2 regions of the Escherichia fergusonii ATCC 35469 genome follow, and region 1 is predicted to be linked to the other one. Evidence: predicted binding sites of a transcription regulator. Region 1 holds the regulator's gene; the other holds the start of a gene.

Region 1 (15,114 bases):
AACAGCATCTAATATGGCACTATTCATAATTAATGATTTATTATTTGGGGTATGATCGTTTTTTGTTGATCTTCTTCACAGATTATAGCCATTTCCTGGATAGAATAATCCTACCTTCAACTGACACAGCAAAAGGTAAAGGAAAATGGAAAATAATAGCCGCACAATGCCTCATATAAGGCGGACAACCCATATCATGAAGTTTGCCCATCGTAATAGTTTTGACTTTCATTTCTTTAATGCCCGCTAGTCTTCTGACTAAAGGGCACCCCAGCGTACAGGTCTCCCTGGCTTTAAGCATTACAGGTTAATACCTGTATCCCTCGGTGCTCATATACTGCTAACCCTTTTAAACTCTTAATAATTCGAGTCGCAGCATAGGCAACTTGAAGTATGACGAGTATAGCCAGTTACCGGGCTGGTCTGGGTTATTGCATCTGCAAAAAGCAAACTACTGATTTATTTATCAGCGGTGGAGTTTTGCTTTTTTTCCGGCGTGATCGATTTCTCCTTTGAGAAATTGAGGACCTGTTATTACCTGAAATAAAGAGATGAACAAAATGTCAGAATTAAAAATTGCCGTTAGTCGTTCTTGCCCGGATTGTTTTTCTACTCATCGTGCATGCGTGAATATTGACGAAAGTAATTATATTGACGTTGCCGCCATTATTTTATCGGTCAATGATGTTGAACGTGGAAAACTCGATGAAATAGACGCTACTGGCTATGGCATTCCTGTTTTTATTGCAACGGAAAATGAAGAACGTGTACCAGCAGAATATCTGCCACGTATTTCTGGTGTCTTCGAGCATTGCGAATCACGTAAAGAGTTTTATGGACGTCAGTTAGAAACCGCTGCCAGCCATTATGAAACGCAACTGCGCCCGCCCTTCTTCCGCGCACTGGTCGATTATGTCAATCAGGGCAATAGCGCTTTTGACTGCCCGGGTCATCAGGGGGGTGAGTTTTTCCGTCGTCATCCGGCTGGGAATCAGTTCGTGGAATATTTTGGCGAAATGCTCTTCCGCTCCGACTTGTGTAATGCCGACGTAGCAATGGGTGATCTTCTGATTCATGAAGGCGCGCCATGCATTGCACAGCAACATGCGGCAAAAGTGTTTAATGCCGATAAAACGTACTTTGTTTTAAACGGCACATCCTCCTCCAACAAAGTGGTTTTAAACGCCCTGCTGACACCGGGTGATCTGGTGCTGTTTGACCGTAATAACCATAAGTCTAACCACCACGGAGCGTTGCTACAGGCTGGTGCAACACCGGTTTATCTGGAAACGGCACGTAACCCGTATGGCTTTATCGGTGGCATTGATGCGCACTGCTTCGAAGAAAGTTATCTGCGTGAACTGATTACAGAAGTTGCACCGCAACGGGCAAAAGAAGCGCGTCCGTTCCGCCTCGCTGTAATTCAGTTAGGCACCTACGACGGTACTATTTATAACGCCCGCCAGGTGGTGGATAAAATCGGTCATCTGTGTGACTACATCCTGTTTGACTCAGCATGGGTCGGCTATGAACAGTTTATTCCGATGATGGCGGACTGTTCGCCACTGCTGCTGGATCTTAATGAGAACGATCCGGGTATTCTGGTTACGCAATCTGTGCATAAACAGCAGGCTGGTTTTTCCCAGACTTCACAAATTCATAAAAAAGACAGCCATATCAAAGGGCAACAGCGTTATGTACCGCACAAACGCATGAACAACGCCTTTATGATGCACGCCTCCACCAGCCCGTTCTATCCGCTGTTTGCCGCACTGGATATCAACGCCAAAATGCATGAAGGTGTCAGCGGTCGTAATATGTGGATGGATTGTGTGGTTAACGGTATTAATACCCGCAAATTGATCCTCGATAACTGTCAGCACATTCGTCCGTTCGTTCCTGAACTGGTGGATGGTAAGCCCTGGCAGTCATATGAAACAGCGCAAATAGCGGTTGATCTGCGCTTCTTTAAATTTGTACCCGGTGAGCACTGGCATTCTTTTGAAGGCTACGCAGAGAATCAATACTTTGTCGATCCGTGCAAACTGTTGCTGACAACCCCAGGTATTGATGCACGTAACGGCGAATACGAAGCGTTCGGTGTACCCGCGACGATTCTTGCTAACTTCCTGCGCGAAAATGGCGTAGTGCCGGAAAAATGCGATCTTAACTCCATCCTCTTCCTGCTGACTCCGGCAGAAGATATGGCCAAACTTCAGCAACTTGTTGCCCTGCTGGTTCGCTTCGAAAAACTACTGGAAGCTGATGCGCCTCTGGCGGAAGTACTGCCTTCCATCTACAAACAGCATGAAGAGCGTTACGCCGGTTATACCCTGCGTCAGTTGTGCCAGGAAATGCATGATTTGTATGCCCGTCACAACGTGAAACAACTGCAAAAAGAGATGTTCCGTAAGGAGCACTTCCCACGCGTCAGCATGAATCCACAAGAAGCCAACTACGCCTATTTACGCGGTGAAGTGGAGCTGGTTCGTCTGCCGGATGCAGAAGGCCGTATCGCTGCCGAAGGTGCGCTTCCTTATCCTCCGGGTGTGCTGTGTGTTGTTCCGGGTGAAATCTGGGGTGGTGCTGTTCTGCGTTACTTCAGCGCTCTGGAAGAAGGGATCAACCTGCTGCCAGGTTTTGCACCGGAGCTGCAGGGTGTCTATATCGAAGAACATGATGGTCGTAAGCAAGTTTGGTGCTATGTCATCAAGCCTCGTGATGCGCAAAGCACCCTGTTGAAAGGGGAAAAATTATGAGTCAGGCTAAATCGAACAAAATGGGCGTCGTTCAGTTAACCATACTGACGATGGTCAACATGATGGGCTCCGGCATCATCATGCTGCCGACAAAGCTTGCCGAAGTTGGGACAATCTCAATAATCTCCTGGTTGGTGACTGCCGTAGGCTCAATGGCGCTGGCATGGGCATTCGCAAAATGCGGCATGTTCAGCCGTAAATCAGGTGGTATGGGCGGTTATGCCGAGTATGCTTTCGGTAAATCCGGTAACTTTATGGCGAACTACACTTACGGCGTCTCGCTGCTGATTGCTAACGTCGCAATTGCTATTTCGGCGGTTGGTTACGGCACCGAACTGCTCGGCGCGAGTTTGTCGCCAGTGCAGATTGGTCTGGCAACCATCGGAGTGCTGTGGATTTGTACCGTGGCTAACTTTGGTGGTGCGCGCATTACCGGGCAAATCAGTAGCATTACCGTGTGGGGGGTCATTATTCCGGTGGTCGGCCTGTGTATTATCGGCTGGTTCTGGTTTAGCCCGACGCTGTACGCTAACTCATGGAACCCGCACCATGTGCCGTTCTTTAGCGCTGTAGGTTCCTCCATCGCCATGACATTGTGGGCTTTCCTCGGTCTGGAGTCTGCCTGTGCCAACGCCGAAGTAGTTGAAAACCCGGAACGTAACGTGCCGATTGCAGTTCTTGGCGGTACGTTAGGTGCGGCGGTGATTTATATCGTCTCCACCAACGTGATTGCCGGGATTGTGCCAAATATGGAGCTGGCAAATTCAACGGCACCATTTGGCCTGGCCTTCGCACAGATGTTCACGCCGGAAGTGGGTAAAGTCATTATGGCGCTGATGGTGATGTCCTGCTGCGGTTCACTGCTTGGCTGGCAGTTCACCATTGCCCAGGTGTTTAAATCTTCATCTGATGAAGGCTACTTCCCTAAAATTTTCTCCCGTGTAACCAAAGTGGATGCACCGGTTCAGGGAATGTTGACCATTGTGATTATTCAGAGTGGATTGGCACTGATGACCATTAGCCCGTCACTGAACAGCCAGTTCAACGTGCTGGTTAACCTGGCCGTGGTGACCAATATTATCCCGTATATTCTGTCGATGGCGGCGTTAGTTATTATTCAGCAGGTCGCCAATGTGCCACCATCAAAAGCGAAAGTAGCAAACTTTGTTGCCTTTGTTGGTGCGATGTACAGTTTCTATGCGCTGTACTCATCCGGGGAAGAAGCCATGCTGTACGGTTCCATCGTGACTTTCCTTGGTTGGACACTGTATGGTCTGGTATCACCACGCTTTGAACTGAAAAACAAACACGGTTAATAAAGCGAAATAAAAAAGGGCGATTGAATGATCGCCCTTTCAGATTATTAGCAAAGTACTCGTTGTTCATGCCGGATGCGGCGTGAACGCCTTATCCGTCCTACAAAATAGTGCAAATTCAATATATTGCACCATCCTCGTAGGCCTGATGAACGTAGCGTATCAGGCTATCATAAGTAAAAAGGGCGATCTTCCGACCGCCCTTTTTCTTATTTAATGTGTTTACGCGTTTTTCAGAACTTCGCTAACAATCTCAACCGCTTCTTTCTCAATCTGCTTGCGATGTTCTTCACCAAGGAAGCTTTCGCAGTAGATTTTGTATGCGTCTTCTGTGCCTGACGGACGCGCGGCGAACCAACCGTTGTCAGTCATCACTTTCAGACCGCCAATAGAAGCACCGTTGCCCGGTGCCGCCGTCAGGCGCGCGGTGATCGGGTCACCAGCCAGGGTGCTGGCGCTCACCATTTCCGGAGACAGCTTAGACAGCGCCGCTTTTTGTGCGGAAGTCGCAGCTGCCTGCAAACGGTTGTAGCTCGGCGCACCAAAGCGTTTTGCCAGTTCGTTGTAGTGTTCCTGCGGGTTCTTACCGGTAACAGCAGTGATTTCCGCCGCCAGCAGACACATGATGATGCCGTCTTTATCAGTAGACCACGGCGTGCCGTCGAAACGCAGGAAGGAAGCCCCTGCGCTCTCTTCGCCGCCAAAGCCGAAGCTGCCGTCGAACAAACCATCAACAAACCATTTGAAACCTACCGGGACTTCTACCAGCTTACGGCCCAAGTCATTGACCACACGGTCGATCATTGCAGATGAAACCAGCGTTTTACCGACAGCAACATCTTTGCCCCACTGCGGACGATGCTGGAACAGGTAGTTGATCGCCACCGCCAGGTAGTGGTTAGGATTCATCAAACCTGCCGGAGTGACGATACCGTGACGGTCATAATCCGGGTCGTTAGCAAATGCCAGATCGAACTTATCACGCAGTGCCAGCAGGCCCGCCATCGCACACTCGGAGGAGCAGTCCATACGGATCGCGCCGTCTTTATCGAGGTGCATAAAGCGGAAGGTTTGATCGACCTGATCGTTAACGATGGTCAGGTTAAGGTTGTAATACTCGCCAATACGCTTCCAGTATTCGATACCGGAACCGCCCAGCGGATCAACGCCCAGCGTCAGGCCCGCTTTCTGAATCGCCGCCATATCAACGATATCGGCCAGACCTTCCACAAACGGCTGCACCAGATCCTGCTCTTTCACATGACCGGATGCCATCGCTTCGTCGAGGGAGATACGCTTCACACCTTTCAGGCCATCGGCCATCAGTGCGTTGGCCCTGTCTTCCACCACTTTGGTGACGTTAGTATCAGCCGGGCCACCATTTGGCGGATTGTACTTGATACCACCATCTTCCGGCGGGTTATGGGACGGTGTAATCACGATACCGTCTGCCAGCGGGCCACCTTTTTTATTGTGAACCAGGATGGCATTGGAAACGGCAGGCGTCGGAGTGAAGCCATTGTTTTCCTGCACAATGACATCAACACCGTTCGCTGCCAGCACTTCCAGTACGGAAATGAACGCAGGCTCGGACAGAGCGTGAGTATCTTTACCCACATAGCAAGGGCCAGTGATGCCGTTTTTCGCACGTTCTTCAGCAATTGCCTGAGCGATCGCCAGAATGTGCGGCTCGTTAAAGCTGTGGCGCGCTGCACTGCCACGGTGACCGGAAGTACCGAATTTCACCGCGTGCTCCGCATTCCCTGCTTCTGGTTTCAGTACATAATATTGCGCCGTCAGTTGGGCGACGTTAATCAAATCACTCTGTTGTGCAGGTTGGCCTGCACGGTTGTGGATAGCCATTGCTTTGTCCTTTATTTGCAACGTTTTAGATAGTTCCGCAAACCTTCTCAATCAATTCCGCCGGGAATTGCATCGACTGCATGATGTGTTCGATCATGCTGCATTTACGGCCGGTGTTGGTGTTGGTGATCACCCAATACGGTGTGCCTGGCACGTGTTTCGGCTTGGTCTGATTACCATTTTTCAGCAGCGTTTGTTCATCAGCTGCAAAGTAAACGCGCGTGCGGCCATGCAACGATTCCGTTGCCTCAGCAAACGCCTGGGCGTCAAGAGAATATAGTGTAGACAACAGCAGCATAAAGCGATTGACCGCTCGTTTTTGCTCTGCGTATTCGTCTGAAAGCAGAAGTTCACGCATTGCGCGAACCTTGTCTTTAATCGTTTTGACCGGCTTCGCTTCGACGATAACAGGTGACGCAACGCGAACCTCTTTCGTCACCGGAGCAGCAGGCTGTGATGCGGCGGAAAATTTCAACATACGCCGTAAAATGTCGGATGCGCTCTCGCCGATATGCTTAGTGTGGCTGGCAATATAGCTGTAGAGTTCATCATCAACTTCAATCGTTTTCATCTTAATCCAGTGCAGTGTCTTAGCTGAATACAAGTCGCCAGGAGTATATGAATAAATCCCGGCAGCGGATAGCGTCAAGCCTGGCTTGCAGAAAAAATCGGAGTAACCCGTATTTGTTGCAGCCCTGTGGCACAATGGTCAACATAATACCCTAACCCGACAACGCGAAAAAAAGAACTTTGCCATGAAATTGAATATCCGCACGCAAACTGCACAAAACCAGCACAATAATTCTCCCATCGTCCTCGTACACGGCCTGTTTGGCAGCCTCGACAACCTTGGCGTACTGGCTCGCGATCTGGTAAACGATCACAATATCATCCAGGTTGATATGCGTAACCACGGTCTTTCACCGAGAGATCCGGTGATGAGTTACCCGGCGATGGCCCAGGATCTTGTTGACACTCTGGATGCACAGCAGATCGATAAGGCAACATTTATTGGACACTCAATGGGCGGTAAAGCGGTGATGGCACTGACTGCACTGGCCCCCGATCGCATCGATAAACTGGTGGCGATTGATATCGCGCCGGTCGACTATCACGTACGCCGTCATGATGAAATTTTCGCGGCTATCAACGCAGTCAGTGAATCCGACGCGCAAACTCGCCAGCAAGCAGCGGCAGTAATGCGCCAGCATCTTAATGAAGAAGGGGTGATTCAGTTTCTGTTGAAATCTTTTGTTGACGGGGAGTGGCGCTTTAACGTGCCGGTATTGTGGGATCAGTATCCGCATATTGTGGGGTGGGAGAAAATCCCGGCATGGGATCACCCTGCCCTGTTTATCCCTGGTGGCAATTCTCCGTATGTTAGCGAGCAGTATCGTGATGATTTACTGACACAATTTCCACAGGCACGAGCGCATGTGATTGCTGGCGCGGGTCACTGGGTCCATGCTGAAAAACCGGATGCGGTATTACGCGCTATCCGTCGCTATCTCAATGATTAACGTAACTGATTAAAAACCCAGCGTCCGCGTCGCTTTCCACGCGTGGGCGTTGGCGTGACTCATCGCGCTGATGTATTATGGCGCGCTATCCATCCGGGCAGGCGCCTGGCTGATTGTTTCCCCCGAAGTCACCAAGATCATGGCCAAAGAACAAACGGACCGTACGACATTAGATCTGTTCGCGCACGAGCGTCGACCGGGACGACCGAAAACTAATCCGCTTTCGCGCGATGAACAGCTGCGTATTAATAAACGCAACCAGCTAAAACGCGACAAAGTACGTGGCCTTAAGCGTGTCGAACTGAAGCTGAACGCGGAAGCTGTCGAGGCGCTGAACGAGCTGGCGGAATCGCGCAATATGAGCCGTAGCGAACTGATCGAAGAGATGTTAATGCAGCAACTGGCGGCGCTGCGTAGTCAGGGCATCGTTTAAATTTCCACTTTCATGTAGCACAGTGTGCAGTCCTGCTCGTTTGCTGATTCCGCAAGACTGCCTGTTCTGCTATGATTGCCTTTATCCGTGGGCAATTTTCCACCCCCATTTCAATAAGTTTCAAGAGGTTATTTCACTCATGGCTATCACTGGCATCTTTTTCGGTAGCGACACCGGTAATACCGAAAATATCGCAAAAATGATTCAAAAACAGCTTGGTAAAGACGTTGCCGATGTCCATGACATTGCAAAAAGCAGCAAAGAAGATCTGGAAGCTTATGACATTCTGCTGCTGGGCATCCCGACCTGGTATTACGGCGAAGCACAGTGTGACTGGGATGACTTCTTCCCGACTCTCGAAGAAATTGATTTTAATGGTAAACTGGTTGCGCTGTTTGGTTGTGGCGACCAGGAAGATTACGCTGAATACTTCTGTGACGCATTGGGTACCATCCGCGACATCATTGAACCGCGCGGCGCAACTATCGTTGGTCACTGGCCAACTGCGGGCTACCATTTCGAAGCATCAAAAGGTCTGGCAGATGACGACCACTTTGTCGGTCTGGCTATCGACGAAGACCGTCAGCCGGAACTGACCGCTGAACGTGTAGAAAAATGGGTTAAACAGATTTCTGAAGAATTGCATCTCGACGAAATTCTCAATGCCTGACGTAATACGGCGTAGACTCGTGTCTACGCCGTATTAATAGATAATGCCAATCAAAATAATTGCTACAAATTTGTAACTTTTGCCGTTGTACCTGTACAATGTCCCGGTGTTCAAGTGGCCTTGCCATTGTAAATGTAAGCTGAGCCACGTTTTTATTAACAATATTTGCCAGGGACTTGTGGTTTTCATTTAGGCGTGGCAATTCTATAATGATACGCATTATCTCAAGAGCAAATTCTGTCACTTCTTCTAATGAAGTGAACCGCTTAGTAACAGGACAGATTCCGCATGACTGATAACAATACCGCCCTAAAGAAAGCTGGCCTGAAAGTAACGCTTCCTCGTTTAAAAATCCTGGAAGTTCTTCAGGAGCCGGACAACCATCACGTCAGTGCGGAAGATTTATACAAACGTCTGATCGATATGGGTGAAGAAATTGGTCTGGCTACGGTTTATCGCGTACTGAACCAGTTTGACGACGCTGGTATCGTCACCCGCCACAATTTTGAAGGCGGTAAATCCGTATTTGAACTGACACAGCAACATCACCACGATCACCTGATCTGCCTCGACTGCGGTAAGGTTATCGAATTTAGTGATGATTCCATCGAAGCGCGTCAGCGTGAAATCGCCGCAAAACATGGCATTCGGCTGACTAACCATAGTCTCTATCTTTACGGCCACTGTGCCGAAGGCGATTGCCGCGAAGATGAGCACGCACACGAAGGCAAATAAGCCCGCCTGAACGAGAAAAGCCAACCTGCGGGTTGGCTTTTTTATACAAGGGACATAAGAAAAGCGAGAGTTACAGCTCTCACTTATTTGTTATTGCTGCGAATTTCCTGCCAGACCTTATCACAATCGGTTTTCACCGCCTGGTCATTACCGGTTTGCGTTGCCTGAATGCACTGCTGATAATCCAGCACACGGACACTTTCCTGCTCGGCAAATTGCTGATGTTGTTTCTCTTTCTTCAGCACGTTTAACACGCTCTGACAGGCTTCAATTTTTTCCGGCGAACCTTGCGCGGTGTTGATACAGGCGCTGTAAGCTTCTTTTAGACGGCTGTCTTCCTGTGACGCGGTGGATTGTGCACAAGCCACCAGCCCCGATGCCACCATGGCGATGAGAATCAGTTTTTTCATAGCAAACTCCTCAAATGTGCGGCAGGCACAAAACCTGCCGCGTCGGGCATCAGAAGATGGTGAATGGTGCGATTACCATAAATTTCACGTCGCGCTCATCCTGGAAGATGTTACCGTAACCACCGCCCCAGCTTGGGATGTCGGAGTGGTTGTCGTATTCGGTAAAGTGCAGTTTGAACATCGTGCCTTTAGCACGACCGTCCTGAATGGTGTAGACCGCATCCAGGCTGTATGCAGACTCTTCAATAGTCCGGTTTTTGTCGTAGTACGCATCCGGATTGCTCTGCCAGGTAGCGGGTTTAGCATCCCATGCGTAAACGTAGGAAGCGCCGATGGCGAAGCCTGGAAGATTCCAGTTTTTCAGGTCATACATCGCACCGAAGAAGACCGCTTTTTCGCCGTTGGCGTTAAAGTCAGAACGGTTATCCCACCAGATATCCAGGCGACCGTTCGAGGAAGCGTAGGTTGGAGTCATACGTTGCAGGAAGTATCCCTGCTGGCCGTCGGCTTTAACCCAGGTGCCTTCCAGACGCAAATCCACTACGTCAGCCGCCCGGTAACCAAAGGTCAACGCTTGCAGCCAGGCGGTGCCGTCATAAAGATCGTTGACGCTGCGATCGTCAACTTTATCGCGCGTACCATAGAACTGGTAGCTGGTGGTTAACGGGCTACCGGCGATATCAAATTTGTAGCTGGCTTTGGCAAAATATTGATCGATATACCCTTCTGCCTGACCAAATGCCGCTTCCAGTACAAAGTTATTTTTGAAGTCGTACTTCGCACCGATGGAGTGCAGATAATCAACGTTGGTGGTTTTATCGTTCTGATAAAACTCATCCATTTCCAGATGCCACGGCGCTTTATATTCGTTGGTCCACATGTAGGAGAAACTCAACGCACCAGCATCGCCGTAATCAAAATTCGCCCCCGCTTCCGCCCCCTGATAAGTACCCGGCATAAAGCTCCAGTGCGGCGCTAACAGCGTCTGACCGGTTGGCTGAATATAACCTGCCCGCGCCCACACCGGACCGTATTTAAATTTAGCCGCTGCTTTATACAGGCTTATACCGCTTTTATCGCCGGACCAGTCTTCGTCATAAGCTTTATTACTTTTCGAAAACGCGATTTCGTTCGGGTGGGAGCTGTCGCCGTTTTCCGCCATTTCAATCGCCGTAAACGCGGCAATATCAAGGCCGAACATATCAGCAGCATAACCAGACTGAAAATCGAGGTTGGCATTCCAGGTGGAGTGAGAAAGGTTAGTTTTGTATTTGTCGCCGTCGGTAACGTCTTTACGGTCGCGTTCACGCTGCCAGTAATAGATACCGCCGGTTAAGGTTGAATCGTCGATGAATCCTTCGGCGCGAGCCTCCGGCATTGCCATAAAGCCCGACATTGCTGTAACACCGGCGATAGCCAGCGCCAGCGTACTACGTTTGCCACTAAACGTACGCATGGGTTAATCCTCTTTGACGTATAAATTGCTGCACCAAAGGTGAACAGCGAAAAAAAATAAAAATTAAAAAAGTAGCGTTGAGAAAAGTCTCGCTGACTACAGGAACAGACTATTTTTCGCGACGCGAATTATCAATCTCTTTCTGTAACCAGAATGTAAGAACATGAGCAACCGCACATATTTTGATGATTTTTGTTACAAGGCTTAAGTTTGCAGTTGAAAGGCTTGCAGAAGAATAAAAGCGTGAATTTCCAGCAAGATGAAAACGGTTACATTTTATTTAATTATGGTTTGTGATTTTAAATTTGTTCTATGGATAAATTGCGAAGCGGAATTAATTCGCGAAGAAAAGCAGAAAAAAACGCCGCAGAGCGCGGCGTTTTGGATTGTTTGCATGTTTCATGCCGGATGCGGCGTAAACGCCTCACCCGGCCTGGTAGAACTTAAAATTACTCGCCTACTTTCGCCCAGGTATCACGCAGCCCAACGGTGCGGTTAAATACCGGTTTTTCCGCCGTAGAATGGCGGCTATCGAGGCAGAAATAACCTTCACGCTCAAACTGGAATGCTTTACCCGCTACCGCGTCTTTCAGCGACGGTTCAGCAAAGCCCTGTTTGATCACCAACGATTCCGGGTTAATCACCGACAGGAAATCATCCGCAGCACCTGGGTTCGGCACGCTGAACAGACGATCGTACAGACGAATTTCTACCGGCAGCGCATGTGCCGCGCTCACCCAGTGAATAACACCTTTGACTTTACGACCATCTGCCGGATCTTTGCTTAAGGTGTCAGCATCATAAGTACAGAAGATAGTGGTGATATTGCCTTCGGCATCTTTCTCCACGCGTTCAGCCTTAATGACGTAAGCATTACGCAGACGCACTTCTTTACCCAGCACCAGACGTTTGTACTGCTTGTTAGCTTCTTCGCGGAAATCAGCGCGATCGATCCAAATCTCACCGCTGAATGGCACCTGACGGCTGCCCATTTCAGGTTTGTTCGGATGGTTCGGCATGGTGACCATTTCGCCTTCGCCCTGATAGTTTTCGATAACCAGTTTCACCGGATCGATAACCGCCATTGCGCGCGGAGCATTTTCATTGAGATCTTCACGGATGCAGGATTCCAGCGACGCCATCTCAATGGTGTTGTCCTGCTTGGTCACGCCAATGCGTTTGCAGAACTCACGAATAGAAGCCGCCGTGTAACCACGACGACGCAGACCGGAAATGGTCGGCATACGCGGATCATCCCAGCCTTCAACGTGCTTGTCGGTCACCAGCAGGTTCAGCTTACGCTTGGACATCACGGTGTATTCCAGATTCAGGCGCGAGAATTCGTACTGGCGCGGATGAACAGGAATGGTGATGTTGTCCAGTACCCAGTCATACAGACGACGGTTATCCTGGAACTCCAGCGTACACAGAGAGTGTGTAATACCTTCCAGCGCATCGCTGATGCAGTGGGTGAAGTCGTACATCGGGTAGATGCACCACTTGTTGCCAGTCTGGTGGTGTTCAGCAAATTTAATGCGGTACAGCACCGGATCGCGCATTACGATAAATGGCGACGCCATGTCGATTTTCGCACGCAGGCAGGCTTTACCTTCTTCAAAACCACCGGTACGCATTTTTTCGAACAGCGCCAGGTTCTCTTCAACGCTGCGGTCGCGGTACGGGCTGTTTTTACCCGGCTGCGTCAGGGTGCCGCGGTATTCGCGGATCTGTTCCGGTGTCAGTTCATCAACGTACGCCAGGCCTTTATTGATCAGTTCGATCGCATAGGCGTGGAGCTGATCAAAATAATCGGAGGAGTAACGGACGTTACCAGACCAGTGAAAACCTAACCACTCAACGTCGTTTTTGATCGACTCAACATACTCGATATCTTCTTTTACCGGGTTAGTGTCGTCGAAACGCAGGTTGCACTGGCCTTTATAGTCCTGGGCGATCCCGAAGTTCAGGCAGATAGATTTCGCATGGCCAATATGCAGATAGCCATTCGGCTCCGGCGGGAAACGGGTGTGTACTGTGGTGTGCTTACCACTGGCCAGATCTTCATCGATGATCTGACGAATAAAGTTAGTCGGGCGGGCTTCTGCCTCACTCATCGCGGATTCCTCAAAGCGTAAACAACGTATAACGGCGTATGATCTTATAAGCGGGACAGGCTGACAACTGTTAGTTAGAGAAAATCGAAAAACTCACTGCGATTATGGGGATGAATGATGAAAAAAAAAGCGGCAGAGAAGATCTCCACCGCTTGTCATTGTTGGATGCGACGCTCATGCGTCGCATCAGGCATAAAGAAGATTACTTTTTGATTTCATACAGCGGCGTTTGACCCGCCACGACATGGCCCTGAGCTTTAATGATCAAGCCGCTGAAATCGTCGATATTGCTGCAAACCACCGGGCTAATCATCGAGCGGGCGTTAGCGTTCAGGTAATCCAGATCCATTTCCAGAATCGGTTGCCCTGCGCTTACCTGCGCGCCCTCTTCCACCAGACGTTTAAAGCCTTTACCTTCCAGCGCTACGGTGTCGATACCCATATGGACGACGATCTCCGCGCCTTTTTCGGTTTCCAGGCAGAACGCGTGGTTGGTATTGAAGATTTTCACGATTGTCCCTGCGGCTGGTGATACGACGATTTTATCCGTCGGTTTCACCGCCACACCGTCACCCACCGCTTTGCTGGCAAATGCTTCGTCAGGAACCTGATCCAGCGCCACAACATCACCGGTAATCGGCGATACCAACTCCGCGACAGACACCGCGTTTGGTACGGCCTGCGGTTTTGCTACAGGCGTGGTAGTTGCTGGAGTTGCTTCAGCTGACGCTGCTGCTACCGGACCACGGGCAACGACTTTCTTCATCGCATCGCCGATGGATTCCGCTTTCGCGCCGACAATCACCTGAATGGTTTGTTTGTTCAGTTTTACCACCCCAGAAGCACCAAGGCGTTTACACATCGTATCGTTAACGCGGGCAGAGTCAGCCACGGTCAGACGCAGACGGGTGATACAGGCGTCAATCGCTTTCAGGTTGTCAGTGCCGCCAACCGCAGCAATATAGTTGGTCGCCAGTTGATTGAGACCTTCTTCAGTGTTGCTGTTGGCTTCTTCAGTAACGATCTCGTCTTCTTTATCTTCACGACCCGGCGTTTTCAGGTTGAACATACGGATAACCGCACTGAACACCAGGAAGTAGATAACGAAGAAGATAACGCCCATCACCAGCAGCATCCAGACGTTCTGGCTGGCGGCCGGCAGGTTATACATCAACGCGTAGTCGATAGCCCCCGCAGAGAAGGAGAAGCCCGCGTGGATACCCAGCAGCGTTGCCACAAACAGGCTGATACCGGTCAGCAGTGCGTGCAGGAGGTACAGCAGCGGCGCAAGGAACATGAACAGGAATTCCAGCGGCTCAGTCACACCGGTCAGGAACGCAGTAACAGCAACAGAAAGCAGCATACCGCCAACCATCGGACGACGCTCTTTCGGTGCTGCGAAGTACATCGCCAGCGCCGCGCCCGGCAGACCGAACATCATAATCGGGAAGAAGCCGGACATGAACATCCCTGCCGTGCCGTCACCGGCATAGAAGCGGTTGATGTCGCCGTGGAAAACCGTACCCGCCGCGTTGGTGAATTCACCAATCTGGAACCAGGCGATGGTGTTCAGTACCTGATGCAGACCGGTTGGGATCAGCAGACGGTTGATGAAACCAAAGATACCGGAACCCAGCGCGCCCGCAGAAACGATCCATTCGCCGCCTGCATGGATAGCGTGCTGTACCGGTGGCCAGACGTAACCAAAAATGGCCGCCAGCACCAGGCAGAAGAAGCCGGTGGCGATCGGCACAAAACGTTTGCCGCCAAAGAAACTCAGAAAGTCCGGCAGTTTAATATCGGACCAACGGTTATAGGCTACGCCACCCACCAGACCG
Region 2 (15,114 bases), 560 kb from region 1:
ATTCAGGACGTCACTTACCAGACCGATCAGCAAACGCTGATCCTCAACACGGCTACAGCCTATTTCAACGTGTTGAATGCGATTGACGTGCTTTCTTATACTCAGGCACAAAAAGAAGCGATCTATCGTCAGTTGGATCAAACGACTCAGCGTTTTAACGTGGGCCTGGTGGCGATCACCGATGTGCAGAACGCCCGTGCGCAGTACGATACTGTGCTGGCGAATGAAGTTACCGCACGTAATAACCTCGATAACGCTGTAGAGCAACTTCGTCAGATTACCGGTAATTACTACCCGGAACTGGCAGCGTTAAATATCGACAATTTCAAAACTGACAAGCCGCAGCCGGTCAATGCTCTGCTGAAAGAAGCCGAAAAACGTAACCTGTCACTGTTGCAGGCACGTTTGAGCCAGGACCTGGCCCGTGAGCAAATTCGTCAGGCACAAGACGGTCACTTACCGACTCTGGATTTAACGGCTTCTACCGGGATCTCTGACACATCTTATAGCGGTTCGAAAACCCGTGGTGCGAACAGCGCCCAATATGACGACAGCAATATGGGCCAGAATAAAGTTGGCCTGAGCTTCTCGCTACCGATTTATCAGGGCGGGATGGTTAACTCGCAGGTTAAACAGGCGCAGTACAACTTTGTCGGTGCCAGTGAGCAACTGGAAAGCGCACATCGTAGCGTCGTGCAAACCGTGCGTTCCTCCTTCAACAACATTAATGCCTCTATCAGTAGCATTAACGCTTACAAACAAGCAGTTGTCTCCGCCCAAAGCTCATTAGATGCGATGGAAGCGGGCTACTCGGTCGGTACGCGTACTATTGTTGATGTGTTGGATGCGACCACCACGCTGTACAACGCCAAGCAGCAACTGGCAAATGCACGTTATAACTACCTGATTAACCAGCTTAATATTAAGTCTGCACTGGGTACGTTAAACGAGCAGGATCTGATTGCGCTGAACAATGCGCTGAGCAAACCGGTTTCCACTAACCCGGAAAATGTTGCACCGCAAACGCCGGAACAAAATGCTATCGCTGATGGTTACGCGCCTGATAGCCCTGCACCAGTTGTTCAGCAAACATCTGTACGCACCAGCAACGGAAACAATCCTTTCCGTAACTGATGATGGCGGGGTTTCAGCCCCGCCTGAACGTAAGGCAACGTAAAGATGCGCCTGTTGTGGCGCATTCTTCATCCTTCTCGCTTCAATTTCGACCGACCATCCTCTATCCTGAGAAATATTTACCACTGGTCCCGGAAGACAAAAATGAAACGGACAAAATCCATACGTCACGCATCGTTCCGCAAAAACTGGAGCGCACGCCATTTGACACCTGTCGCTCTCGCTGTTGCCACTGTTTTTATGCTGGCGGGCTGTGAAAAGAGTGATGAGACAGTGTCTCTGTATCAAAACGCTGATGATTGTTCAGCTGCAAACCCAGGCAAAAGTGCAGAATGTACCACCGCGTACAACAATGCGCTGAAAGAAGCCGAACGTACTGCACCGAAATACGCCACCCGTGAAGACTGTGTTGCCGAATTTGGCGAAGGTCAGTGCCAGCAGGCACCTGCTCAGGCAGGTATGGCACCAGAAAATCAGGCGCAGGCCCAGCAATCCAGCGGTAGCTTCTGGATGCCGCTGATGGCAGGTTACATGATGGGGCGTCTGATGGGCGGCGGCGCTGGTTTTGCGCAGCAACCGCTGTTCTCCTCGAAGAACCCTGCCAGCCCGGCTTATGGTAAATATACCGACGCGACCGGTAAAAACTATGGCGCTGCCCAGCCAGGTCGCACCATGACCGTACCAAAAACGGCCATGGCACCGAAACCTGCAACGACCACGACGGTTACACGTGGTGGCTTTGGTGAGTCTGTTGCCAAACAGAGCACCATGCAACGTAGTGCAACGGGCTCGACTTCACGTTCGATGGGCGGCTAATTCAGATGGAAAGAGTCAGTATTACCGAACGCCCGGACTGGCGTGAAAAAGCCCATGAATACGGTTTTAATTTTCACACCATGTATGGTGAACCTTACTGGTGTGAAGATGCTTATTACAAACTCACTCTTGCCCAGGTTGAAAAACTGGAAGATGTGACGGCTGAACTGCACCAGATGTGCCTGAAAGTGGTGGAAAAAGTGATCGCCAGCGATGAGCTGATGACTAAATTCCGCATTCCAAAACACACCTGGAGTTTTGTGCGCCAGTCATGGCTGACTCACCAGCCATCGCTTTATTCGCGTCTTGATCTGGCGTGGGATGGCACAGGCGAACCTAAGCTTCTGGAGAATAACGCTGATACGCCAACTTCTCTGTATGAAGCGGCATTCTTTCAGTGGATCTGGCTGGAAGACCAGCTTAACGCTGGCAACCTGCCGGAAGGCTGTGACCAGTTCAATAGCCTGCAAGAGAAGTTGATAGAGCGCTTTGCCGAGTTACGGGAGCAATATGGATTCCAGTTGCTGCATCTGACCTGTTGCCGCGATACGGTGGAAGACCGGGGAACCATTCAATATCTGCAGGATTGTGCAGCTGAAGCAGACATCGCTACCGAATTTCTCTATATCGAAGATATTGGTCTGGGCGAGAAAGGTCAGTTCACGGATTTGCAGGATCAGGTTATCTCTAACCTGTTTAAGCTCTATCCGTGGGAATATATGCTACGTGAAATGTTCTCTACCAAGCTGGAAGATGCTGGCGTACGTTGGCTGGAACCGGCATGGAAGAGCATAATCTCCAACAAGGCGCTTCTGCCGCTGCTGTGGGAGATGTTCCCAAATCACCCGAACCTGCTGCCAGCCTACTTTGCGGAAGATGATCACCCGCAAATGGATAAATTTGTCGTTAAACCTATTTTCTCTCGTGAAGGGGCGAACGTCTCTATCATTGAAAATGGCAAAACGATCGAGTCGGTAGAAGGTCCATACGGTGAAGAAGGAATGATTGTTCAGCAATTCCATCCTCTGCCGAAATTTGGCGATAGTTATATGCTAATTGGCAGTTGGCTGATTAATGATCAACCTGCTGGCATTGGTATTCGGGAAGACCGGGCGCTGATTACTCAAGATTTGTCCCGTTTCTATCCCCACATTTTTGTCGAATAAAGGCACTCCTCTACTGACACAGCATATACAGCTTGAAGTATGAAGACCAAAGTTGCCCTGATTATCAGGGCAACGTCATATATTGCAGAAATGATAACTCCACTCAATATATCTCAGCATACATATCTCACTTTTATTTAACATTAATAAACAATTTAATGTCAATTTGTCATATGCAACCATTTTCGCAATTAAAACAACTCAAGAACTCATCGTTTATCATATTGATTTAATTGACAAAAACACATCACAAACAAATTGGCAATTACTGTAATAATTAAAAAACATTGTTATTTTGATCACACTAAACAATATTGAATATTGTTCTTGAAATAGTGCCAACCTACTATCCTCTGAAAATAAAAATATGTTTCAGCAATACGCAAACCATTAAAAAAAAGAAAAGAGTATTGCTTTTCATTATAAACACTCATTCATTCACAAAAACTATTAATTCGCTCCAACTAAACAGTAGATATTCATAATTATTATATATTTTGCGTTATATAAGGAGATATATCCATGTTTGATAAATATAGAAAAACACTGGTAGCCGGCACAGTGGCATTAACCTTAGGTTTGTCTGCAACAGGCGTGATGGCTGCTGGTTTTAAACCTGCACCTCCTGCCGGGCAGCTAGGTGCTGTAATCGTCGATCCCTACGGCAATGCTCCTCTTACCGCACTGGTTGATTTAGACAGCCATGTCATTTCTGATGTAAAAGTTACCGTACACGGCAAGGGCGAAAAAGGTGTACCAATTACCTATACCGTAGGTAAAGAGTCGCTGAAAACTTATGACGGTGTACCGATTTTTGGTCTGTACCAAAAATTTGCTAACAAAGTGACCGTAGAGTGGAAAGAAAATGGCAAAGCCATGAAAGATGATTATGTTGTGCATACTTCTGCCATCGTAAACAATTATATGGATAGCCGCTCACTGACCGACCTGCAAACGACTAAAGTCGTTAAAGTCGCTCCAGGCTTTGAAGACCGTCTATACCTCGTTAATACCCATACCTTTACCGCTCAAGGTTCTGATCTCCACTGGCACGGTGAAAAAGATAAAAACGCGGGCATCCTTGATGCAGGTCCGGCAACGGGTGCACTACCATTTGATATCGCACCGTTTACCTTCATTGTTGATACCGAAGGTGAATATCGCTGGTGGCTGGATCAAGACACCTTCTACGATGGACGCGACCGTAACATCAACAAACGTGGTTATCTGATGGGTATCCGTGAAACACCACGTGGCACCTTTACCGCCGTTCAGGGCCAGCACTGGTATGAGTTCGATATGATGGGCCAGGTGCTGGAAGACCACAAATTACCTCGTGGTTACGCTGATGCTACCCATGAATCTGTAGAAACACCAAATGGCACTGTGTTGCTGCGTGTTGGCAAGAGCAACTATCGTCGTGATGACGGCGTACACGTAACTACCATTCGTGATCATATTCTTGAAGTTGATAAGTCAGGTCGTGTTGTCGATGTGTGGGATCTGACAAAAATTCTGGATCCGAAGCGTGATGCTCTGCTCGGTGCGCTGGATGCTGGTGCCGTTTGTGTAAACGTAGACCTGAACCATGCAGGCCAACAAGCAAAACTGGAGCCTGATACTCCGTTCGGTGATGCATTAGGTGTAGGTCCTGGCCGTAACTGGGCACACGTCAACTCCATTGCTTATGATGCTAAAGACGACTCAATCATCCTCTCCTCCCGTCACCAGGGTGTTGTGAAAATTGGTCGTGATAAACAAGTTAAATGGATCCTGGCACCAAGCAAAGGCTGGGAAAAACCGCTGGCCAGCAAACTGCTGAAACCTGTTGACGCCAACGGTAAACCAATCACTTGTGATGAAAACGGTAAGTGCGAAAACTCCGATTTCGACTTTACCTATACCCAGCATACCGCATGGATTTCCAGCAAAGGTACACTCACCATCTTTGATAACGGTGACGGTCGCCACCTGGAACAACCAGCCTTACCGACCATGAAATATTCACGTTTTGTTGAATATAAGATTGATGAGAAGAAAGGCACCGTCCAGCAGGTTTGGGAATACGGTAAAGAGCGCGGCTACGACTTCTATAGCCCGATCACTTCTATCATCGAATATCAGGCTGACCGCGACACCATGTTCGGCTTTGGTGGTTCAATTCACCTGTTCGACGTCGGCCAGCCGACAGTCGGTAAGCTGAATGAAATCGATTACAAAACCAAAGAGGTCAAAGTGGAAATCGACGTGATGTCTGATAAAGCTAACCAGACTCATTACCGTGCACTGTTAGTACGTCCACAACAGATGTTTAAATAATCAGAGGGAACATAAATGTCAAAAAAATGGATTTCATCACTGTTTAAAAGCGTGCTGTTGACCGCTGCGCTGGCAGTGCCTTTTACCGCTTCTGCTTTCACCGAAGGCACGGATTATATGGTTCTGGAAAAACCAATTCCGAATGCTGATAAAACGCTGATCAAAGTGTTCAGCTACGCGTGCCCATTCTGCTACAAGTACGACAAAGCAGTTACTGGCCCGGTATCTGAGAAAGTGAAAGATCTGGTCGCCTTTACCCCTTTCCATCTGGAAACCAAAGGTGAATACGGCAAACAAGCGAGCGAAGTCTTTGCCGTATTGATTGCTAAAGACCAGGCAGCAGGTATCTCTCTGTTTGATGCAAAATCGCAGTTTAAGAAAGCCAAATTTGCTTACTACGCAGCTTATCACGACAAAAAAGAGCGCTGGTCTGACGGTAAAGATCCGGCAGCCTTTATCAAAACAGGTCTTGACGCTGCAGGTATGAGCCAGGCTGATTTTGAAGCTGCTCTGAAAGAGCCAGCTGTTCAGGAAACACTGGAAAAATGGAAAGCATCTTACGATGTTGCCAAAATCCAGGGTGTTCCGGCATATGTTGTTAATGGTAAATACTTGATTTACACCAAGAGCATCAAATCCATTGACACTATGGCTGACCTTATCCGTGAGTTAGCAAGCAAATAACAGGGAAACAGGCTATGGGTATCAAGGGAATGTGGAAAGACCTTCGCACTTCACCGGTAGACACTCTGGTGAGATGGCAAGAGCAACGCTTCTTATGGTTGTTAATGGCTGTTGCGATGGGCGCGCTGATTATCCTGGCGCACTCTTTCTTCCAGATCTATCTCTACATGGCGCCGTGTGAACAGTGTGTTTACATCCGCTACGCCATGTTTGTGATGGTTATTGGAGGATTGGTTGCGGCGATCAACCCGAAAAACATCGTCCTCAAGCTGATTGGATGCGTTATGGCATTCTACGGCAGTATTATGGGACTTAAGTTTTCGTTCAAACTGAATGATATCCACCACGCGGTGCATAACCCGGATCCGGATTCACTGTTTGGCGTACAGGGTTGCTCGACCGATCCAACTTTCCCCTTTAACCTGCCGCTGGCACAGTGGGCGCCGAACTGGTTTAAACCTACCGGGGATTGTGGTTATGACGCCCCCATCGTTCCCGATGGCGTCACACTGAGCAGTACTCAGCAATGGTTTGTTGACCTTTATCAGCAATCCGAAGGTTGGTATCTGCTGCCGCCGTGGCACTTTATGAACATGGCTCAGTCTTGTATGTTGGCGTTTGGTCTCTGCCTGTTACTGCTGCTGGTAATGAGTGGTGCATGGGGACTTAAGCTGGTAAGAAGGTAAGTAATGCAAACCGAAGCCAGGCTTCTGGCTTCGGTTTTATTCATTGCTTAGCCAATCTGTACTGACAACATACTCAGGCTTCCCATTTCAATCCCCTCTACCGGAATCGTCACTGCTTCTTCTCCATCCCAGCTTCCCAGCATATACAGTAATGGCAGGTAATGTTCTGGCGTCGGATTAGATAAAACACCACTTTCATGTTCGAGATAATTTACCAACGGATGCTCTGCTGTTGGCCCTTTCCATGTCAGATTGGCTTTCACAAAATCACTGAACGATACCGCCCATGGATAAGGTGATTCATCGCCATGCCATTTGGCAGTTCGCAGATTATGAACCACATTACCGCTGGCAATCAGCATAATTCCTTCGTCACGCAATGCAGCCAACTTACGCCCTATTTCAAAATGCCATGCAGCAGGTTTCGTGCTATCGATACTCAATTGCACCATCGGGATATCGGCATTTGGGTACATTTTTATCAGCACGCCCCAGGAACCATGGTCAAATCCCCATGCCTCAAGGTCAAGCGTAACAGGAGTCGGAGCCAGCAGCTCTACCAATTGCTGTGCCAGTGCAGGCGAACCGGGGGCGGGATAATGAGTTTCGTAAAGTGCCTGGGGAAAACCACCAAAGTCATGGATTGTCGGCGGCATTTCCATCGCGGTAACTCCCGTTCCACGAGTAAACCAGTGTGCTGAAACAACGACTATGGCTTTCGGACGTGGCAATGTCTCCCCCAGACGCTGCCATGCCTGGGTGTAGCGATTATTCTGTAAAACGTTCATTGGACTACCGTGTCCCAAAAACAAAGCTGGCATACGCGTTGAAGACATGATGATATCCTTCACTAAAGGTGTCATTTGTGATGTCTTCACCATACGCTGTTTCGGAAAATGAAGAACCCGGATAACAATGATGATCATTATCAGTTATTTTGAAGGTCAGCCGGGCAGCAGATTTATAAGGAGTTTTTTATGTCAGTACCTCTGATTCTGACCTTACTGGCGGGTGCCGCCACCTTTATTGGCGCATTTTTGGCTGTACTTGGTCAAAAACCTTCTAACCGAGTACTGGCCTTCTCGCTGGGATTCGCCGCAGGTATTATGCTGTTGATCTCTTTAATGGAGATGCTTCCTGCTGCCCTTGCAGTAGAAGGTATGTCGCCAGTATTGGGCTACGGTATGTTTATCATTGGCTTGCTGGGCTACTTTGGTCTAGACCGGATGCTTCCGCACGCCCATCCACAGGATTTAATGCAAAAAACGCAGCAACCTCTGCCGAAATCCATTCGACGTACTGCAATTCTATTAACGCTGGGTATCAGCCTGCATAACTTCCCGGAAGGTATTGCCACATTCGTAACAGCCAGCAGTAACCTTGAGTTGGGTATGGGGATTGCTCTTGCAGTGGCTTTACATAATATTCCTGAAGGGCTGGCAGTTGCCGGACCCGTTTATGCTGCTACAGGTTCTAAACGAACAGCGATTTTCTGGGCAGGCATTTCAGGTATGGCGGAAATTCTCGGTGGCGTACTGGCATGGCTAATTCTAGGCAGTCTGATTTCACCAGTAGTAATGGCTGCCGTAATGGCGGCGGTAGCAGGAATTATGGTGGCACTATCTGTTGATGAGCTAATGCCACTGGCAAAAGAGATAGATCCTAATAATAACCCCAGCTATGGCGTGTTATGCGGGATGTCAGTAATGGGTCTAAGCCTTGTTGTTTTGCAAACCGCAGGCATAGGTTAAACACCACAGATGCAGATGTTGCCCAGTCCAGTGGGCAACATCTGAATATGAAGACAGAAATGTTATTATGACTTTTCGGACAACTCTTCGCCATTGCGATGTTCTAACTTACTACGACCAGCCAGCAGAGCATCTCTGTCTTGCCGAAAGGCTTTGCAGTAACGCTTAAGATGAAGAAAATAGCCGCCAACTAACAGAACGATTAATACAATCCAGTACCAGGCAATAAACATCCTTTTCACCTTCAAAATTTAACAATACTATACATTTAGCGTTAAAATTTCACATATTCATCGTTGAATATATTCATATACTCGCATAATTACCAGACAATTATATGATTTCGATCATAGGAAATGATATATAACTCACCAAAATAGCTTAAAAATCAACCAGAAAAATCATTAATTTATATCCGCCAAATAAATATCATCAAAATAAATAAATCGACATTAACCTAAGTTATAAAGGCAAAGGATTTTTAACCATTATCATTTAAAAACATTGAGTTCAGTATTTACAGGCACTTATAATCAATTATGACCTATCAGGAAAATCATTCATTCATAAAATATATATAAATTATCAATTTTATATCAGTTACAAGACTGCATTATGATGAATAACCATTTAATCATATACAGCTTAAATATAATTTAAGTTTTTCTAAATTACATTTAAGCAAAAATAACAAGCCAGACCAGTTGTATTCATGGTAATGTTACAACCGGAATTAATATCAGATTCGACTCTATATTGTTTCCTCATCCCAAGCATTTCCTAATTTATAAAGGATTATAGTAATGTTTAAAAAAACGCTCCTCTCTGTTGTTGCAACCGCACTATTATCTGGCGTTGCTTTTAACGCGCTTGCTGATGACCCTAATCAGGGTTCCGGTAAAATAACGTTCAAAGGTGAAGTTATCGATGCACCTTGTTCTATTGCTCCAGGTGATGAAGATCAGACAATTAACCTCGGTGAAGTTGCTAATACTGTATTAAAAAGCGGACAGAAATCTCTGCCTGTAGATGTCACCATTCATTTGCAGGATTGTATTTTATCTGACGGTACTAACACTGTTGATAAAGTCAAAATCACCTTTAGTTCTGCCAGTGTTGACTCTACCGACTCCAGCCTGCTTAAAAACACACTGGAAGGTAACATCGGCGGTGCAACTGATGTCGGCGTACGTCTGGTGAAATCAGACAACACCAACGTGACTCTTGGTACCCCAATCACCATCGACTTCCCGACGACTAATTCCTACCAGGAGTTGAACTTTAAAGCCCGTATGGAATCTCTGGGACGTACCGCGACCCCAGGTAATGTGCAGGCACAGGCTAATTACGTACTCGACTACAAGTAATCGGCAGTTAATACCCACACAACACCAGGCGGTAAAGCCGATGAAATTTCATCGGCAACTTTGGGTCTTTTTAGAAATGGATTTTTATGAACAATAAAAACACGTTTACCCGGGACAGATTATCCCATGCAATTAAAAATGCCCTGTCTGGCGTTGTGTGTTCGCTACTCTTCGTTTTGCCAGTCCACGCAGTAGAATTCAACGTCGATATGATTGACGCAGAAGACCGCGAGAATATTGATATCTCTCGTTTTGAGAAAAAAGGCTACATAACCCCAGGTAAATATCTGGTCCGTGTGCAAATCAATAAAAATATATTACCGAAAGCATTAATACTGGAGTGGGTAAAAGCAGATAATGAAAGCGGTTCATTACTCTGCTTAACTAGAGAAAATTTAATTAATTTTGGCCTGCACACAGACTTTATTGAATCATTACAAAGCACTGCTGGAAGCGAGTGTCTCGATTTAAGTCAACGACAGGAATTATCTGTACGGCTAGATAAATCTACGATGATATTATCACTTAGCATTCCCCAGGCATGGTTGAAATACCAGGCAACAAACTGGACGCCGCCAGAATTTTGGGATGACGGTATCACCGGATTTATCCTCGACTATAACGTATACGCCAGCCAGTACGATCCACATCACGGAGACAGCACCCAGAATATCAGTTCCTACGGTACTTTAGGTTTCAACCTCGGTGCATGGCGTTTGCGTAGCGATTATCAATACAATCAGAATTTTGCTGATGGCCGCTCGGTAAACCACGATAGCGAATTTGCGCGAAATTATCTGTTTCGCCCGATTCCCTCATGGTCGTCAAAATTCACCATGGGACAGTACGACCTGAGTTCCAATCTTTACGATACCTTCCATTTTACTGGCGCATCACTGGAAAGTGATGAAAGTATGCTGCCGCCAGATCTACAGGGTTATGCGCCGCAAATCACCGGCATCGCGCAGACCAACGCCAAAGTGACTGTAGCACAAAATGGTCGTGTACTTTATCAGACCACTGTTGCGCCTGGGCCGTTTAACATTTCTGATTTGGGCCAGTCGTTCCAGGGTCAACTGGATGTCACTGTTGAAGAAGAAGATGGCCGTACCAATACCTTTCAGGTCGGTTCCGCTTCCATCCCCTATTTAACCCGTAAAGGGCAAGTACGCTACAAAACGTCGCTGGGAAAACCAACATCTGTCGGACATAACGATATTAATAACCCATTTTTCTGGACGGCAGAAGCCTCCTGGGGCTGGCTGAACAATGTGTCGCTCTATGGCGGCGGCATGTTCACTGCGGATGATTACCAGGCGATCACCACTGGCATCGGTTTTAACCTCAATCAATTTGGTTCGCTTTCTTTCGATGTCACCGGAGCTGATGCCTCTTTACAGCGACAAAATAGGGACAATTTGCGTGGTTACAGCTATCGGTTTAACTATGCGAAACATTTCGAGTCAACGGGGAGTCAGATTACTTTTGCAGGGTATCGCTTCTCAGATAAAGATTACGTATCGATGGGTGAGTATCTCTCCTCGAGAAATGGTGATGATTCCATTGATAACGAGAAAGAAAATTATGTTATTTCCCTGAACCAGTACTTTGAGACGTTGGAGATGAACTCTTATCTTAACGTTACACGTAATACCTACTGGGACAGCCCTAGCAATACCAACTACTCGATATCAGTAAGCAAAAACTTTGATATTGGCGATTTCAAAGGCATTTCCGCATCGCTGGCGGTGAGTCGTATTCGCTGGGATGATGACGAGGAAAATCAGTATTACTTCTCTTTCTCTCTGCCGTTACAGCAAAGTCGCAACATCTCCTACAGTATGCAGCGCACGGATGGCAGTAACACCTCGCAAATGATTTCCTGGTATGACTCGTCGGATCGCAACAATGTCTGGAATATTTCTGCGTCAGCAACGGACGACAATATTCGCGATGGCGAACCAACGTTGCGCGGCAGCTACCAGCACTATTCACCATGGGGCCGTCTGAACATTAACGGCAGCGTGCAGCCGAATCAGTACAATTCTGTTACCGCAGGCTGGTACGGTTCACTTACCGCTACGCGTCATGGGGTCGCTCTTCACGATTATAGCTACGGCGATAACGCTCGCATGATGGTCGATACCGCAGGGATCTCCGGCGTTGAAATCAACTCTAACCGTACCGTTACCAACGGGCTGGGCATTGCCGTTGTACCTTCGTTATCGAACTACACCACCTCCATGTTACGGGTGAACAATAACGATCTACCAGAAGGTGTTGATGTCGAAAACTCGGTTATTCGCACCACGCTCACCCAGGGTGCCATCGGCTACGCAAAACTGAATGCCACCACCGGTTACCAAATCGTCGGCGTTATCCGCCAGGAAAATGGTCGCTTTCCACCACTGGGGGTGAATGTCACGGATAAAGCGACAGGTAAAGATGTGGGCCTGGTGGCGGAAGATGGCTTTGTTTATCTCAGCGGGATTCAGGAAAACAGCACCCTGCGTTTAACCTGGGGTGATAACTCCTGCGAAATTACCCCCCCTAACCAAAGTAACATCAGCGAAAGTGCCATTATTTTGCCTTGTAAAACAGTCAACTAATTCAGGATGAATAAAATGAAATCGCTATTAACCGCAACAGGAATGATTTGTTTACTGGGGATCTGCAACTTCGCCCAGGCGACAGTCTCCCCCGACAGGACGCGCATCATTTTTAATGCTTCGAATAAAAGTGCAACGGTTCGCCTGACCAACCAAAGTAAAATCGATCCTTATCTGGCTCAGTCGTGGATTGAGGATGCCAGCGGTAAAAAAACGCGCGATTTCATATCAACGCTTCCCCCAATGGAGCGTATCGAGGCCAATGAGCAAGTGCAAATTCGCCTTATGGCGTTAGCATCGCTAAATAACTTACCACAAGACAGGGAAACTGTATTTTATTATAACGTGCGAGAAATTCCGCCGCGCGCCAAAGAACAGAACGTGATGCAAATCGCTATGCAAAGTCGTCTGAAATTATTCTGGCGCCCAAAGGCTATTGAATTAAAAGATGGTGAGGCAGTTCCAGTTCAGAAAGTGACTGTCGCACGTTCAGCTAACGGTCTTACACTCAATAATCCAACCCCTTATCACATCACTGTTGGGTATATCGGAACTAACGGCAAGACATTAATGCCCGGAACAGACAGCATTATGGTTACCCCTTTTGGGACAGCAACTCAGCAAATTAAAAATCTTCCTGCGACCTTCCTGCTGGGTTTTGTGGGGGATTACGGCGGGCTGGAAATGTTCAAAATTGACTGTAATTCCGTTCAGTCACTCTGCCAAACTTCACCTGCGAAAAAGGGGAAATTATGATCATGCATTTTCGCCTACTAGCAATATTGTGCCTGTTTTTTAATGTTTCTTCTTATGCTGTCGATTGCTATCAGAATGAACGCTTTGGTAATATCGAAATAAACAAACCTATGCCTGCGTTTAAAGTACCACAAGATGCTAAGCCTGGTCAGAAAATTTGGGAAAGCGATGATATTGCTACAACAGTTTTTTGCAACAGGGCCGTCAATTGGTCAGAAAGCAATCCATATGAAAATGTACATGCTTGGATAAAAATAGCAGAGTTCAATGATCCCTCTGTGATAAACAATCCATATTTAACATTTGGTGTAACATATAATGGCCAGGATTACGAAGGAAACAATCAGGGCATTGATACAGGATATTGTCTGGATAGATCAAGCCCATATCAGATTGTGACTAACACATGTACTAATACTGGTGTCCTCCAAAAAGAGATCACCTTCAATGCTCGATTTCGCTTGTATGTAAAACTTAAGCAATACCCCCCAAAGGACACGATATTTAACTTTAGCTCTGTCAATATATTGCAATTCGATGGTTCACAAGGAGCAAACACCGATAATAGAGCCAAAAATTTACACGCCAATATTACAGGACTCAACAATATTTCTTTTCTTGATTGTAGTGTAGATATTCGTATTTTCCCTGAAAGTCAAATCGTTAATTTTGGACGTATTGACCCGAGTACGATAGTAACTATACCACCAACAGCTACATTTGATGTTTCAACAATTCGGAATGCCACAGCCAATTGTACTGAGCAATTTGATGTTGCCACCAGTTTTTATACGACAGATACGTTACATGATGATACGCATCTGGAAATGGGTAATGGTTTGTTGATGCGTATTACTGATCAAAAAACACAAGAAGATATTAAGTTTAACCAGTACAAACTCTTCACCACATATATTCCAGGTCAGGCTGGAGCCATCGTTACTCGTGATTACCAGGCTGAACTTTCACAAAAACCTGGGGATACTCTCGTTTATGGTCCCTTCCAAAAAGATCTCATCGTAAAAATAAACTATAACTAAACAGCAAAATGCCGGGAACACCCCGGCATTTTCATATTTAGTATTTCACGTCATTAGCTGGCTTTACGCTCATGCGCCTGGCGGTATGCCACCAAATCCTCAATGGTAACCAACGCCATATTGTGTTTATTGGCAAACTCAATGCACTCTGGCGCACGCGCCATCGTGCCATCGTCATTAGTCAGCTCACACAGAACACCAGCCGGTTTAAAGCCAGCCAGCGTCATCAGATCAATAGTCGCTTCAGTATGACCGCCACGCGTCAGTACACCACCTGCCTGCGCGCGAAGTGGGAAAACGTGGCCCGGGCGATTCAGATCTGACGGTTTTGCGCCATCGGCAATCGCAGCACGAACGGTCGTAATACGGTCAGCAGCAGAAACACCGGTAGTCACACCTTCAGCCGCTTCAATGGTCACGGTAAAACCTGTGCCATAGGCGCTGGTGTTATTTTCTACCATCATTGGCAGATCGAGTTGTTTACGGCGATCTTCAGTGATGCACAGGCAAACAATACCGCTACCGTGGCGAATGGTCAGTGCCATCTGCTCAATGGTCATGGTTTCTGCCGGGAAGATCATATCGCCTTCGTTTTCACGGTCTTCATCATCAAGCACCATTACACCGCGTCCTTCACGCAGCGCTGCCAGTGCATTTTCAACACGTTCGAAAGGCGTACCAAAAGAGGAAAGGAGCGTCTGATTCATGGTAAAAAAACCTCACTAAAATTATGGTTACCAGAATCAGGGCAGTCTTAGGAGTGGCAGCAAGCAGCCAAAAAATAAC

What was found. Region 1 encodes Fur, which represses iron uptake genes when iron is present. Its sites were predicted from a motif close to ATAATAATGAGAACNACTATCAA; they were not measured.
Region 2: zupT (zinc transporter ZupT) is a predicted target of Fur. The motif match lies at 7,715-7,737, and genes of this name have one in related genera.

Annotation. Positions count from the first base shown of each region.
Region 1 covers NC_011740.1:2,479,774-2,494,887, forward strand. Annotated here, with positions in the region: gene EFER_RS24775 (TonB-dependent receptor) at 33-179, shown strand; gene EFER_RS24590 (leader peptide SpeFL) at 146-250, shown strand; gene speF (ornithine decarboxylase SpeF) at 561-2,759, shown strand; gene potE (putrescine-ornithine antiporter) at 2,756-4,075, shown strand; gene pgm (phosphoglucomutase (alpha-D-glucose-1,6-bisphosphate-dependent)) at 4,298-5,938, opposite strand; gene seqA (replication initiation negative regulator SeqA) at 5,964-6,509, opposite strand; gene ybfF (esterase) at 6,694-7,458, shown strand; gene ybfE (LexA regulated protein) at 7,598-7,891, shown strand; gene fldA (flavodoxin FldA) at 8,031-8,561, shown strand; gene uof (fur leader peptide) at 8,771-8,857, shown strand; gene fur (ferric iron uptake transcriptional regulator) at 8,850-9,296, shown strand; gene chiQ (ChiQ/YbfN family lipoprotein) at 9,380-9,706, opposite strand; gene chiP (chitoporin ChiP) at 9,756-11,162, opposite strand; gene glnS (glutamine--tRNA ligase) at 11,612-13,276, opposite strand; gene nagE (PTS N-acetyl glucosamine transporter subunit IIABC) at 13,479-15,114, opposite strand, start outside.
Region 2 covers NC_011740.1:3,044,686-3,059,799, forward strand. Annotated here, with positions in the region: gene tolC (outer membrane channel protein TolC) at 1-1,134, shown strand, start outside; gene EFER_RS14995 (DUF1190 family protein) at 1,279-1,950, shown strand; gene EFER_RS15000 (glutathionylspermidine synthase family protein) at 1,956-3,116, shown strand; gene EFER_RS15005 (aryl-sulfate sulfotransferase) at 3,639-5,435, shown strand; gene EFER_RS15010 (thiol:disulfide interchange protein DsbA/DsbL) at 5,451-6,119, shown strand; gene dsbI (protein-disulfide oxidoreductase DsbI) at 6,134-6,805, shown strand; gene ygiD (4,5-DOPA-extradiol-dioxygenase) at 6,853-7,641, opposite strand; gene zupT (zinc transporter ZupT) at 7,783-8,556, shown strand; gene EFER_RS24465 (hypothetical protein) at 8,622-8,789, opposite strand; gene EFER_RS15035 (fimbrial-like protein) at 9,360-9,923, shown strand; gene EFER_RS15040 (fimbria/pilus outer membrane usher protein) at 10,010-12,532, shown strand; gene EFER_RS15045 (fimbrial biogenesis chaperone) at 12,548-13,288, shown strand; gene EFER_RS15050 (hypothetical protein) at 13,285-14,328, shown strand; gene ribB (3,4-dihydroxy-2-butanone-4-phosphate synthase) at 14,382-15,035, opposite strand.